2 regions of the Actinoplanes sp. NPDC024001 genome follow, and region 2 is predicted to be linked to the other one. Evidence: riboswitches for the same ligand, from Rfam matches in the RefSeq annotation. Region 2 holds a riboswitch; the other holds the start of a gene.
The links. A riboswitch is a leader RNA that binds a small molecule or an ion and turns the genes downstream of it on or off. The one in region 2 is predicted to bind S-adenosylmethionine.

Region 1 (4,613 bases), on a different contig from region 2:
GCGCGGGCTGACGTTGACCGAGACGTACCCGAGCCGGTCGGACCAGTGCAGCAGGTGCTCGACGGCCGAGCGCAGCACGTGCTCGCCGAGCGGCACGATCAGGCCGGTCTCCTCGGCGGCGCCGATGAAGGCGTGCGGGCCGAGGATCTCGCCGTCCGGGGTGCGCATCCGGACCAGCGCCTCGGCGCCGGCGATGTGGCCGGTGACGGTCGAGACCACCGGCTGGAACCACAGCGGCAGGCTGTGGCGCGGGTCGGCGGCCAGGGCACGGCGCAGCCGGCTCTCCGCGGCGATCCGCTCCTGGACGGGCACCCGCAGGTCGTCGGTGAACACCTGCAGGCGGTTGCCGCCGGCGCGCTTGGCCGCGTACATGGCGGTGTCGGCGGCCAGGACGACCTCGTCGGCGCCGGCCGGGCCGAAGGCGGTGGTCACGCCGACGCTGACCGAGACGGGCAGTTCCTGCCCGCCGACCGGCAGCGGTTCGGCGAGGGCGGCCAGGATGCTGTTGCCCACGCGCAGGCCGATCCCGGCCGGGCCGGGCAGCGCGACGATGAACTCGTCACCGCCCAGCCGCGCGACCAGCGCGCCGGCCGGGACCACGGCATCCAGACGTACGGCCAGCGCGCGCAGCACGTCGTCGCCGGTGGTGTGACCGGACCCGTCGTTGATCGACTTGAAGCGGTCGACGTCGAGGTAGATGACGCTGACCGGTTCGTGGCTGCGGGTGAGCAGCCGGGCCAGGTCGTGCTCGAACGCCTTGCGCGACAGCAGCCCGGTGAGCGAGTCGTGGCGCACCTGGTAGCTGAGCTCGGCCTCGTGGTCGCGGACCGCGGTGACGTCGAGGCAGTGCACGACGACCATCCGCAGCCGGTTCTGCCGGTCGAACAGGCCGGTGCTGTGCACCTGCACCCAGATCAGCGAGTCGTCGTCGACGCGCCGGAACTGGCGGGTCACGGTCGTCGGCTCGCCCTGGCGCACGAGCGTCTCGAACAGCTGGGCCCCGGCCGTGTCCACCGGGCGGATCGGCAGGTCGATGACGCAGAAACCCTCCGGCAGCTCGGCCGGCAGGCGCAGCCACTCGCGGTAGGCGGCGTTGGTGCGCACGAAGACACCCTCGGGACTGATCATCGCCATCGGGACGGGTGTCTCGTCGAAGGCGACGCTGAGCTGCGCCTGGCTCTCGTCGAGGTTCTCCTGGGCGCGCTGCTCCTCGGCCTCGGTGAGGCTCCAGGAGACCAGCTGGAAGCCGGCCGCGAACAGCACCGCGGCGCCGTGCAGCAGCGCCCAGACCAGCGGGTGGGCGAACGCGGTGTCGTGGTCGTAGGTGTGGTCGCTGACCAGGGTGCCGAAGACGCCGTGGTGCAGGGTGGTGGCGACCAGGAACGCCCCGAACGGCGCCCAGTCGCGGTAGAGGGCGAGCGCGGCGACCGCGATGAAGAAGGTGAAGTGTGCCTCGGTCAGGCCGTGGCAGAGCGCCACGAAACCGCCGCAGGCCACCGTGAAACCCAGGGCGACGGCGACCGAGCGCAGCCGCCGCGACCGCAGCAGCGCGGCCGCGGCCAGGCTCGGCAGCAGCAGGCCGTCGGTGAGCAGCAGCGCGCCGACGGCGTGGTCGCCCTGGAACGCCCCGAAGACGGTGAGCAGGACCATGGCGACGGCGAGCAGCACCGTCAGCAGGCGATGCCGGCCCGCCCAGTCCTCGTCGCGCAGCCCACGGCCGGCCGGAAGCCGGTCGCGCAGCCACGTTGTCCAGGTCCCCACGAAGGCAGAATCGGCGGGCGGCCCGGCCGCGACAGTTCCGGTGGGTAGCGGGTCAGGTGCGAAGTACCTCGGCGAGGCCGGTGACGAAGCGGTCCACGTCCTCGGCGGTGCTGCCGAGGCCGAAACTGGCGCGCAGCAGACCGGTCGCCGCGGTGCCGCACGCGCCGGTGGTGGCGGCGCCGGTGAGCCGCCGGACCAGCGGGTGCGCGCAGAACTGGCCGGCGCGCACGCCGATGCCGTGCTCGCGGCTCAGCCGCTGGGCGACCTCGGCCGGATCGTGGCCGCGCAGGTGCAGCGAGACGATCCCGACCCGGGGCTGGTCCGGGCCGAAGACGCTGACCTCGGTCGCCTCCGGCACCGCGGTCAGGCCGTCGCGGAGCCGGCCGAGCAGGTGCTGCTCGTGCTCGTGCAGGGCGGCGCGGTCGGCGGTGATCAGGGCCGAGCAGACCGCGGCGAGGGCGACGGCGCCGAGCAGGTTGGGGGTGCCGCCCTCGTGCCGGGCCGGCCCGGTGGCCCAGCTCAGCTCGCCGGGACGGTCACCCACGGCGACGCTGGCGCCGCCGCCGGCGAGGTACGGCGCGGCCGCGTCGAGCCAGTCGGTGCGCCCGGCCAGGACTCCGGCGCCGAACGGGGCGTACAGCTTGTGGCCGGAGAACGCCAGGTAGTCGGCGCCGAGTTCGGTCAGGTCGACCGGCCGGTGCGGGGCGAGCTGGGCGGCGTCGACCACCACCCGTACGCCGTGCGCGTGGGCGACGTCGGCCAGGCGGCGCACCGGCCAGAGCTCGCCGGTCACGTTGCTCGCGCCGGTCACGGTGAACACGGCCGGGCCGGTGAGCCGCCGCAGCGCCTCGTCGAGGGCGGCGACCGCGGTGTTCGGCGAGCCGGGAGCGGGCAGGCGCAGCGGGTTCGGCCAGGGCAGCAGGTTGGCGTGGTGCTCGCCGTCGAACTGGACCGTGGTGGTGCCCGGCGGCAGGGCCCGGGCCAGCAGGTTCAGGGCGTCGGTGGTGTTCCGGGTGAAGATCACCGAGTGGTCCGGCCCGGCGCCCACGAACTCGGCCACCACGTCACGGGCCAGCTCGTACGCGATGGTGGAGGCCTGCGACCGTACCCCGGTGCCGCGATGGACGCTGCCGTAGCGCGGCAGCAGCTCGGCCACCGCATCGGCCGCGGCCCGCACGCAGGGCGCCGACGCCGCGTAGTCGAGGTGCGCGAAGCGCACGACCTCGCCGCCGGGCAGGGTGAGCTTGTCGTCGCCGATGATGTCGAGAGATGGCATGACCGCGCCTCCACGGGTTCGCCGTTTGCCGGTGTCGGTCGACACCGGCCCGGTCCTCACCCGGGGCACCCCGTCGCGAACGGAAGGGTTGCCGGCCAGCGAGCCGGGGCTTGGCGCTGGCACTCATGACCTGCCGAGGAACTTAGCAGATCTAAGGTTGCCGCATGGAGGATCTGGTCCCGGCCGCGGCGAAGCTGATCGGCATCCGTTCCACCGCCGACCGGCCGGAGGAGCTGCACCGTGCCCTGGAGCTGGTGCTCGGCCTGGTCGGGCCGGGTTTCCCGGTGCGCCGGTTCACCTCGCGCGGCAAGCCCAGCGCCCTGGTCGGGGCCGACGATCCGCGGATCGTCCTCAATGCTCACCTGGACGTGGTGCCCGGCACGCCGGAGCAGTTCGCCGCCTACCGGGACGGCGACCGGCTCTACGGCCGCGGCGCGCACGACATGAAGTGCGCCGCCCTGGTGCTGGCCACGGTGTTCCGCCAGATGGCGCCGCGGCTGCCGTACCCGATCGCGCTGCAGCTGGTCACCGACGAGGAGGTGGGTGGCTTCGACGGGACCGGGCACCAGGTGGCGCAGGGCGTCCGGGCCGGGTTCGTGGTCATCGGGGAGCAGAGCAACCTGCGGATCGTCACCGAGTCCAAGGGCATCCTGCGGGTGCGGCTCACCGCGACCGGGCGGACCGCGCACGCCGCGTACCCGTGGCTCGGGGAGAACGCGCTGCTGGCGGTGACCCAGGCGATCGGCCGGCTGCTGGAGCGCTACCCGGTGCCGGCGAGCGAGCAGTGGGTCACCACGGTGAACCTGGCCCGGATCGAGACCGGCAACCAGGCGGTGAACATCGTGCCCGCCGACGCGAGCGCCTGGCTGGACGTGCGGTTCCCGCCGTCGGGGCACGACCTGGTCGCCGAGCTGCGCGAGATCGCCGGGCCGGGGGTCCGGCTGCACGTCGACGCGACGGGCGCGCCGCACCACGCCGACCCGACGAGCACGGAGGTGCGGGCGCTGCGGCGGGCCGCCCAGTCGGTGGGCTACGACGGTGCGCTGCTGCGCAAGCACGGCGCGGCGGACGGGCGGTTCTACTCGGCGCACGGCATCGACGCGGTGATCTTCGGGCCGGGCGGGGACGGCCAGCACGGGCCGGCCGAGTACGTGGATCTGCGGACGTTACGGCCGTACCACGACGCGCTCTGCTCGTTCCTGCGCGCTGTCGTGTAGCAGTGCCTCGACGCGGGCGGTGATGGCCCGCAGGTGGGGGCGGCGGTCGGCGTCGACCAGGGCGTTCAGTGAGCAGGGGCCGTGACGCTCCAGCATCTCGGCGTACCGCTGCTCGGTGTCGACCCGCTCGCCGCGCGGGCCGACGGTCTGGTCGGCGTAGGTCAGCGCGTCCGACATCAGGCCACGCTCGTCCGGGAAGGCGGCCAGCTCCTCGGCCAGGCCGCGGGCGGCGGCCACGAACCGGGCGCCGGAGTGGTGGGCGACCAGGCCGGCGACGCGGGCCGGCCAGCCGCCGCCGGTCAGGTGCAGGGCGCCGTCGAGCGGGTGGAAGCCGGTGTGGGCGATGCTCGCCGCGTAAC
Region 2 (4,613 bases):
ACAGCGCCACGGACAGCAGAACCGTCGCGGTGAGCGCCCACGGTCGCGTCCGCAGCAGCCGGACACCGGAAAGCCCGTGGACCGCATCAGTCATGGTCGAATCATGCCGTAGGCCCGCCGCACGGCTTCGCGACAACCCGGTTGCCGACCGGGTGCGGCGGCGGTAGGGATTACGCATGGACAACTGGGACGTACGCCGGGTCACCCCGGAGGACGCCGGGCGGATGCGCGCGCTACGCCTCGAGATGCTCGCGGACAGCCCTCTCGCCTTCCTGGAGACTCTGGCTCAGGCGGCGGCCCGGCCCCACGAGAGCTACCGGCAACGCATCCGGCAGTCGGCCACCGGGCCGGACACGGCGCAGTTCATCGCCGACCCGGGCGGGCCGCTGATCGGTCACGCCGGCGGCACCGTCCTGCCCGACGAGCCGGCCTGCACGGTCGTCTTCGCGGTGTACCTGACACCGGCGTACCGGGGTGGCAAGGTGCTGGCCCAGCTGGTCGACGCGGTCGCCGACTGGTCGGCCGCGGCCGGGCGGCACGAGCTGATGCTGGAGGTGGTGGTCGGCAACGACCGGGCCGTCCGGGCATACGAGAAGCTCGGCTTCGCCGACACCGGCGTCCGGCTGCCGCACCCGACCGTGCCGGCGCTCGCCGAGCTGCAGATGAGACGGCGGATCTGATGCGCCACCGCACCCGCTCCGTGCTGACCGCGATCAACGGGACCACCGGCGCGGGGCTGCTGCTCGCACTGCTGAGCGGGGCGCGGGTGCGGCGCGGCCGGGACGGCATCCTGATCGCCGAGGGTTACCGGCTGCGGGTGCCGCCGAACTCGTGCTTCACGGTCGGGTCGGTGATCCTCACCCGGCGCACCGCGGAGTGGCTGCTGGCCGAGGAGCGGGCCGCCCTGCTGGCCCACGAGAGCCGCCACGCCAATCAGTACGCCGTGCTGGGCCCGCTCTTCTGGCCCGCGTACTGGCTCGCCTGCGGCTGGTCGATCTCGCTGACCAGGTCTTACGGCGTGCGCAACTTCTTCGAGCGGCACGCCGGCCTGAAGGACGGCGGCTATCCCGAGGATCTGCCGCTGAGGCCATGGATTGCCCGCCTGAAGCGGCGGTAGGAATTTGGTCGGGAGGACGGACGCACAGTGCCTCCGCATGGGTCAGCACTGGGTCGTTGGGTCCCTCGGAGATTGTCGCCAAGCTCAGGTGAGGGGCCTCGTACGGCGTCGCGTCCTCCCGCGTCATGCATCTTGCCCACCCGGAGATCGGTGTGCAAGTCCTCCGAGGAGGGAATCTTCGACAACCGGCTGAGAGCCGGTTACGCAGAGCTATCCCAGCAGGCCGGCCTCACGGGCGCCGCGCAGCGACGGCTTGATCGTGCGAGTCGGTCCAACCTGGCCGGCGACCGCGTCGATCGTCTTCAGACCCTCGCCGGTGTTGTAGACGACCGTCTCCTTCGACGGGTCCAGCTTGCCGCTGGCGACCAGCTTCTTCAGCACGGCCACCGTGGTGCCGCCGGCGGTCTCGGCGAAGATGCCGGTGGTCTCGGCGAGCAGCCGGATGCCCTCGCGGATCTCGTCGTCGTCGGCGTAGTCCATCCAGCCGCCGGTCCGCTTGACGGCCTCGATCGCGTACGGCCCGGCGGCGGGGTCGCCGATGTTGAGCGACTTGGCGATGCCGGTCGGCTTCACCGGGGTGATCACGTCGGTGTCGTTGTGCAGCGCGGTGGCGATCGGGTTGCAGCCGGCCGACTGCGCCCCGAAGACGGTCCAGCCGCCCTCGGGAGCCTCGACCAGTCCGATCTCGACCAGCTCGGAGAACGCCTTGTCCACCTTGGTGAGCAGCTCACCGGAGGCCATCGGGATGACCACCTGGGCCGGGATGCGCCAGCCCAGCTGCTCGGCCACCTCGTAGCCCAGGGTCTTGGAGCCCTCGGCGTAGAACGGCCGGACGTTCACGTTGACGAACGCGGTGTCCTCGAACTCGTCGGTCTCGACCAGCTCGCTGCAGAGCCGGTTCACGTCGTCGTAGGAGCCCTGGATGGCGACCAGGTCACCGCCGTAGACCGCGGTGGTGATGATCTTGCCCGGCTCGAGGTCGGCCGGGATGAAGACGATGCTCGGCACCCCGGCCCGGGCGGCGTGCGCGGCCACCGAGTTGGCCAGGTTGCCGGTGGAGGCGCAGGAGAACCGCTTGAAACCCAGCTCCTTCGCCGCGGTCAGGGCCACCGAGACGACCCGGTCCTTGAACGAGTGGGTGGGGTTGGCCGAGTCGTCCTTGACCCAGAGCGGGGCCCGCAGGCCGATCCGCTCGGCCAGGGCCGGGGCGCTGACCAGCGGGGTCAGACCGGGGTCGAGGGTCACCCGGGCGGCCGGGTCCTGCCCGGCGGGGAGCAGCGCCGCGTAACGCCAGATGTTCTGCGGGCCCGCCTCGATGTCGGCCCGGGTCACCCGCGCGAGCGCCGCCTCGTCGTAGGCGACCTCGAGCGGGCCGAAACACTCGTAACAGGCGTGCTGGGCGGCGAGCGGGTACTCCGCGCCGCAGGCACGGCAGATGAGGCCGCGGGCGGGCGAGGTGGTGGTAGCAGCGGGTGCGTTGACGGTAGACGTCATCGAGGCCTTCCCTCTCATCTTTCCCCGCCGGCGACCTGCCGAACGGGGACGGAATTAGCACCTGCCACGCGCGGCCTCGCCATCGAGACATGCGTGGTGGTTGCCGGGGCGTCAACGGGCCGTATCCCTCAGCCCCTCTGGATGAGGTATTCAGTTGTTTCCCACACCTTACGTCGAGATGCCGTCGGCGCAATCCGGGATTCCCGAGGTGTGAGCGACCTCCCTCACATCGCGCCTCAGAGGTCGGCGAGGCAGGCCAGCTGGGTGGCGACCGGACGGTAGCCGAGCCGGGTGTTGACCGCCAGCATCGGGACGTTCGACTCGTCGTTGCTGGTGAAGGCCGTTCGCACGCCGTTCGCCGCGGCCCGGTGCAGCGCCTCGGCCTTCACCGCGCGGGCCAGGCCGCGGCCACGCCAGGGGGGCACGGTGGCGGTCATGTCCGACCACACCCGGTCACCGTCGCGGACCAGCAGTGAGAACGAGACGATCTCCGAGCCGGCCAGCGCGGCGGTGCTCGCGTCCCGGTCCATGCCCGGGTTGTCCCAGATCTCGTAACGCCACGTCGGATAGGGCGACGGCTGCCCGGGGACGTCGCCGGGTTCGTCGGTCGCGGCGGCCATGTCGGCCGCGTAGAGCGCCTGCTCGTCGAGATCGCGCATCGGGACCAGCCGGATCCCGTCCGGCGCCGGTGACGGCGCGCTGAACGCCGCCAGGTCGAGGGCGGAGTAGCGCAGCTCGCGGGTCGGCGCGAACCCGAACCGGCGGGCGAACTCCACGGCCTCCACGGTCGTGGTGGCGGCCGTCCGCCGCACGCCGAGGGAGCGCAGATGGCCGGCGGCCGCGGCGAACAGCCCGGCGCCGAGCCCCTGACGCCGGGCCGACGGGTGCACGTGGAGCAGCGAGATCTGGCCGAGGCCGGAGCGCGGGTTCCGGTAGGCCGCGACCCACCCGGCCACCTCACCGTCGCGCTCGGCCACGAAACCGGCCCAGTCCTCCCCCGGTGGCGGTGAGGTGATCAGGCGGCGGGTGGCGTGCTCACCGCGTACCAGATAGGGATAGACCGACGTGCGCAGCGCAACCACCGGGGCCGCGTCGGCGGGAACCGCCGGCCGGATCGTCATGAAGTGACATCTTTGCGGGTGAAGCGGTAGAAGGCCAGCGACCACAGGACAGCGGCATAGATCACCGCCGAGATCGCGCCCTTGGCCAGCTCCTCGGACTGCACCGGCGTGGAGAGCAGACCGCGCCAAGCCTCGGTGTAGTAGGTCGGCAGCACGGCACGCAGGTCCCCGAGCGCCTCGATCTGGTTCAAGATGCTGGAGAGGATCCAGAGCATCACCGCCCCGCCCACCGCGCCCAGCGCCGCATCGGTCATGACCGAGAGCAGGAATGCCAGGCCGGCCACGACCAACAGCGTGACCGAGAGGTACGCGAGGATGCCGAGCAGTCGCAGCACACCCTCGGCCGGCGGGATCTCGGCGGCGATCGTGCTGCCCAGCGGCCCCCAGCCGTAGCGGAGAGTGCCGATCAGCAGACCGGTGCCGGCCAGGGTGAGCATCGCCAGCAGCGAGTACCCGGCCGCGACGATCAGCTTGACGCCGAGCAGCCGGGCGCGCGGCACCGGAATCGCCAGCAGATAGCGCAGGCTGCCCCAGCTCGCCTCGCTCGCCACGGTGTCGCCGAAGAACAGCGCGACCACCACGACCAGCAGGAAACCCGCCGAGACGGCCAGGCAGAACAGGGTGAAGTTGAGCCCGCTGGAGGTGGCCAGGTCGGCGATGCTGCTGAACGCGCCGCCGCCGTCGCCGTCCTCGTCCGGGTCGCTCTCGCCGCCGCCGAACTCGAAGGCGACCAGGATGATCAGCGGCAGCAGCACCATGAATCCCAGGGCGAGCTGGGTGCGCCGCCGGGACGCCTGGCGGCGGACCTCGGCCCAGAGTGGCAGGGTGTGCGAGGCCCGGTAGCCGGTCGCCGCTTCGAGGGTGCTCATCGGTCCCCACTT

Region 1: it holds a riboswitch for S-adenosylmethionine, as region 2 does, so the genes downstream of both, AB0F81_RS45870 (aminotransferase class V-fold PLP-dependent enzyme) here and thrC (threonine synthase) in region 2, are expected to answer to the same signal.

What each region holds. Positions count from the first base shown of each region.
Region 1 covers NZ_JBEZZB010000215.1:9,351-13,963, forward strand. Annotated here, with positions in the region: gene AB0F81_RS45865 (EAL domain-containing protein) at 1-1,761, opposite strand, end outside; gene AB0F81_RS45870 (aminotransferase class V-fold PLP-dependent enzyme) at 1,814-3,037, opposite strand; SAM riboswitch class IV at 3,054-3,168, opposite strand; gene AB0F81_RS45875 (M20/M25/M40 family metallo-hydrolase) at 3,202-4,254, shown strand; gene AB0F81_RS45880 (HD domain-containing protein) at 4,204-4,613, opposite strand, start outside.
Region 2 covers NZ_JBEZZB010000021.1:53,520-58,132, forward strand. Annotated here, with positions in the region: gene AB0F81_RS11085 (hypothetical protein) at 1-94, opposite strand, end outside; gene AB0F81_RS11090 (GNAT family N-acetyltransferase) at 177-680, shown strand; gene AB0F81_RS11095 (hypothetical protein) at 680-1,117, shown strand; gene thrC (threonine synthase) at 1,328-2,611, opposite strand; SAM riboswitch class I at 2,623-2,759, opposite strand; gene AB0F81_RS11105 (GNAT family N-acetyltransferase) at 2,848-3,732, opposite strand; gene AB0F81_RS11110 (ABC transporter permease subunit) at 3,729-4,601, opposite strand; gene AB0F81_RS11115 (alpha/beta fold hydrolase) at 4,598-4,613, opposite strand, start outside.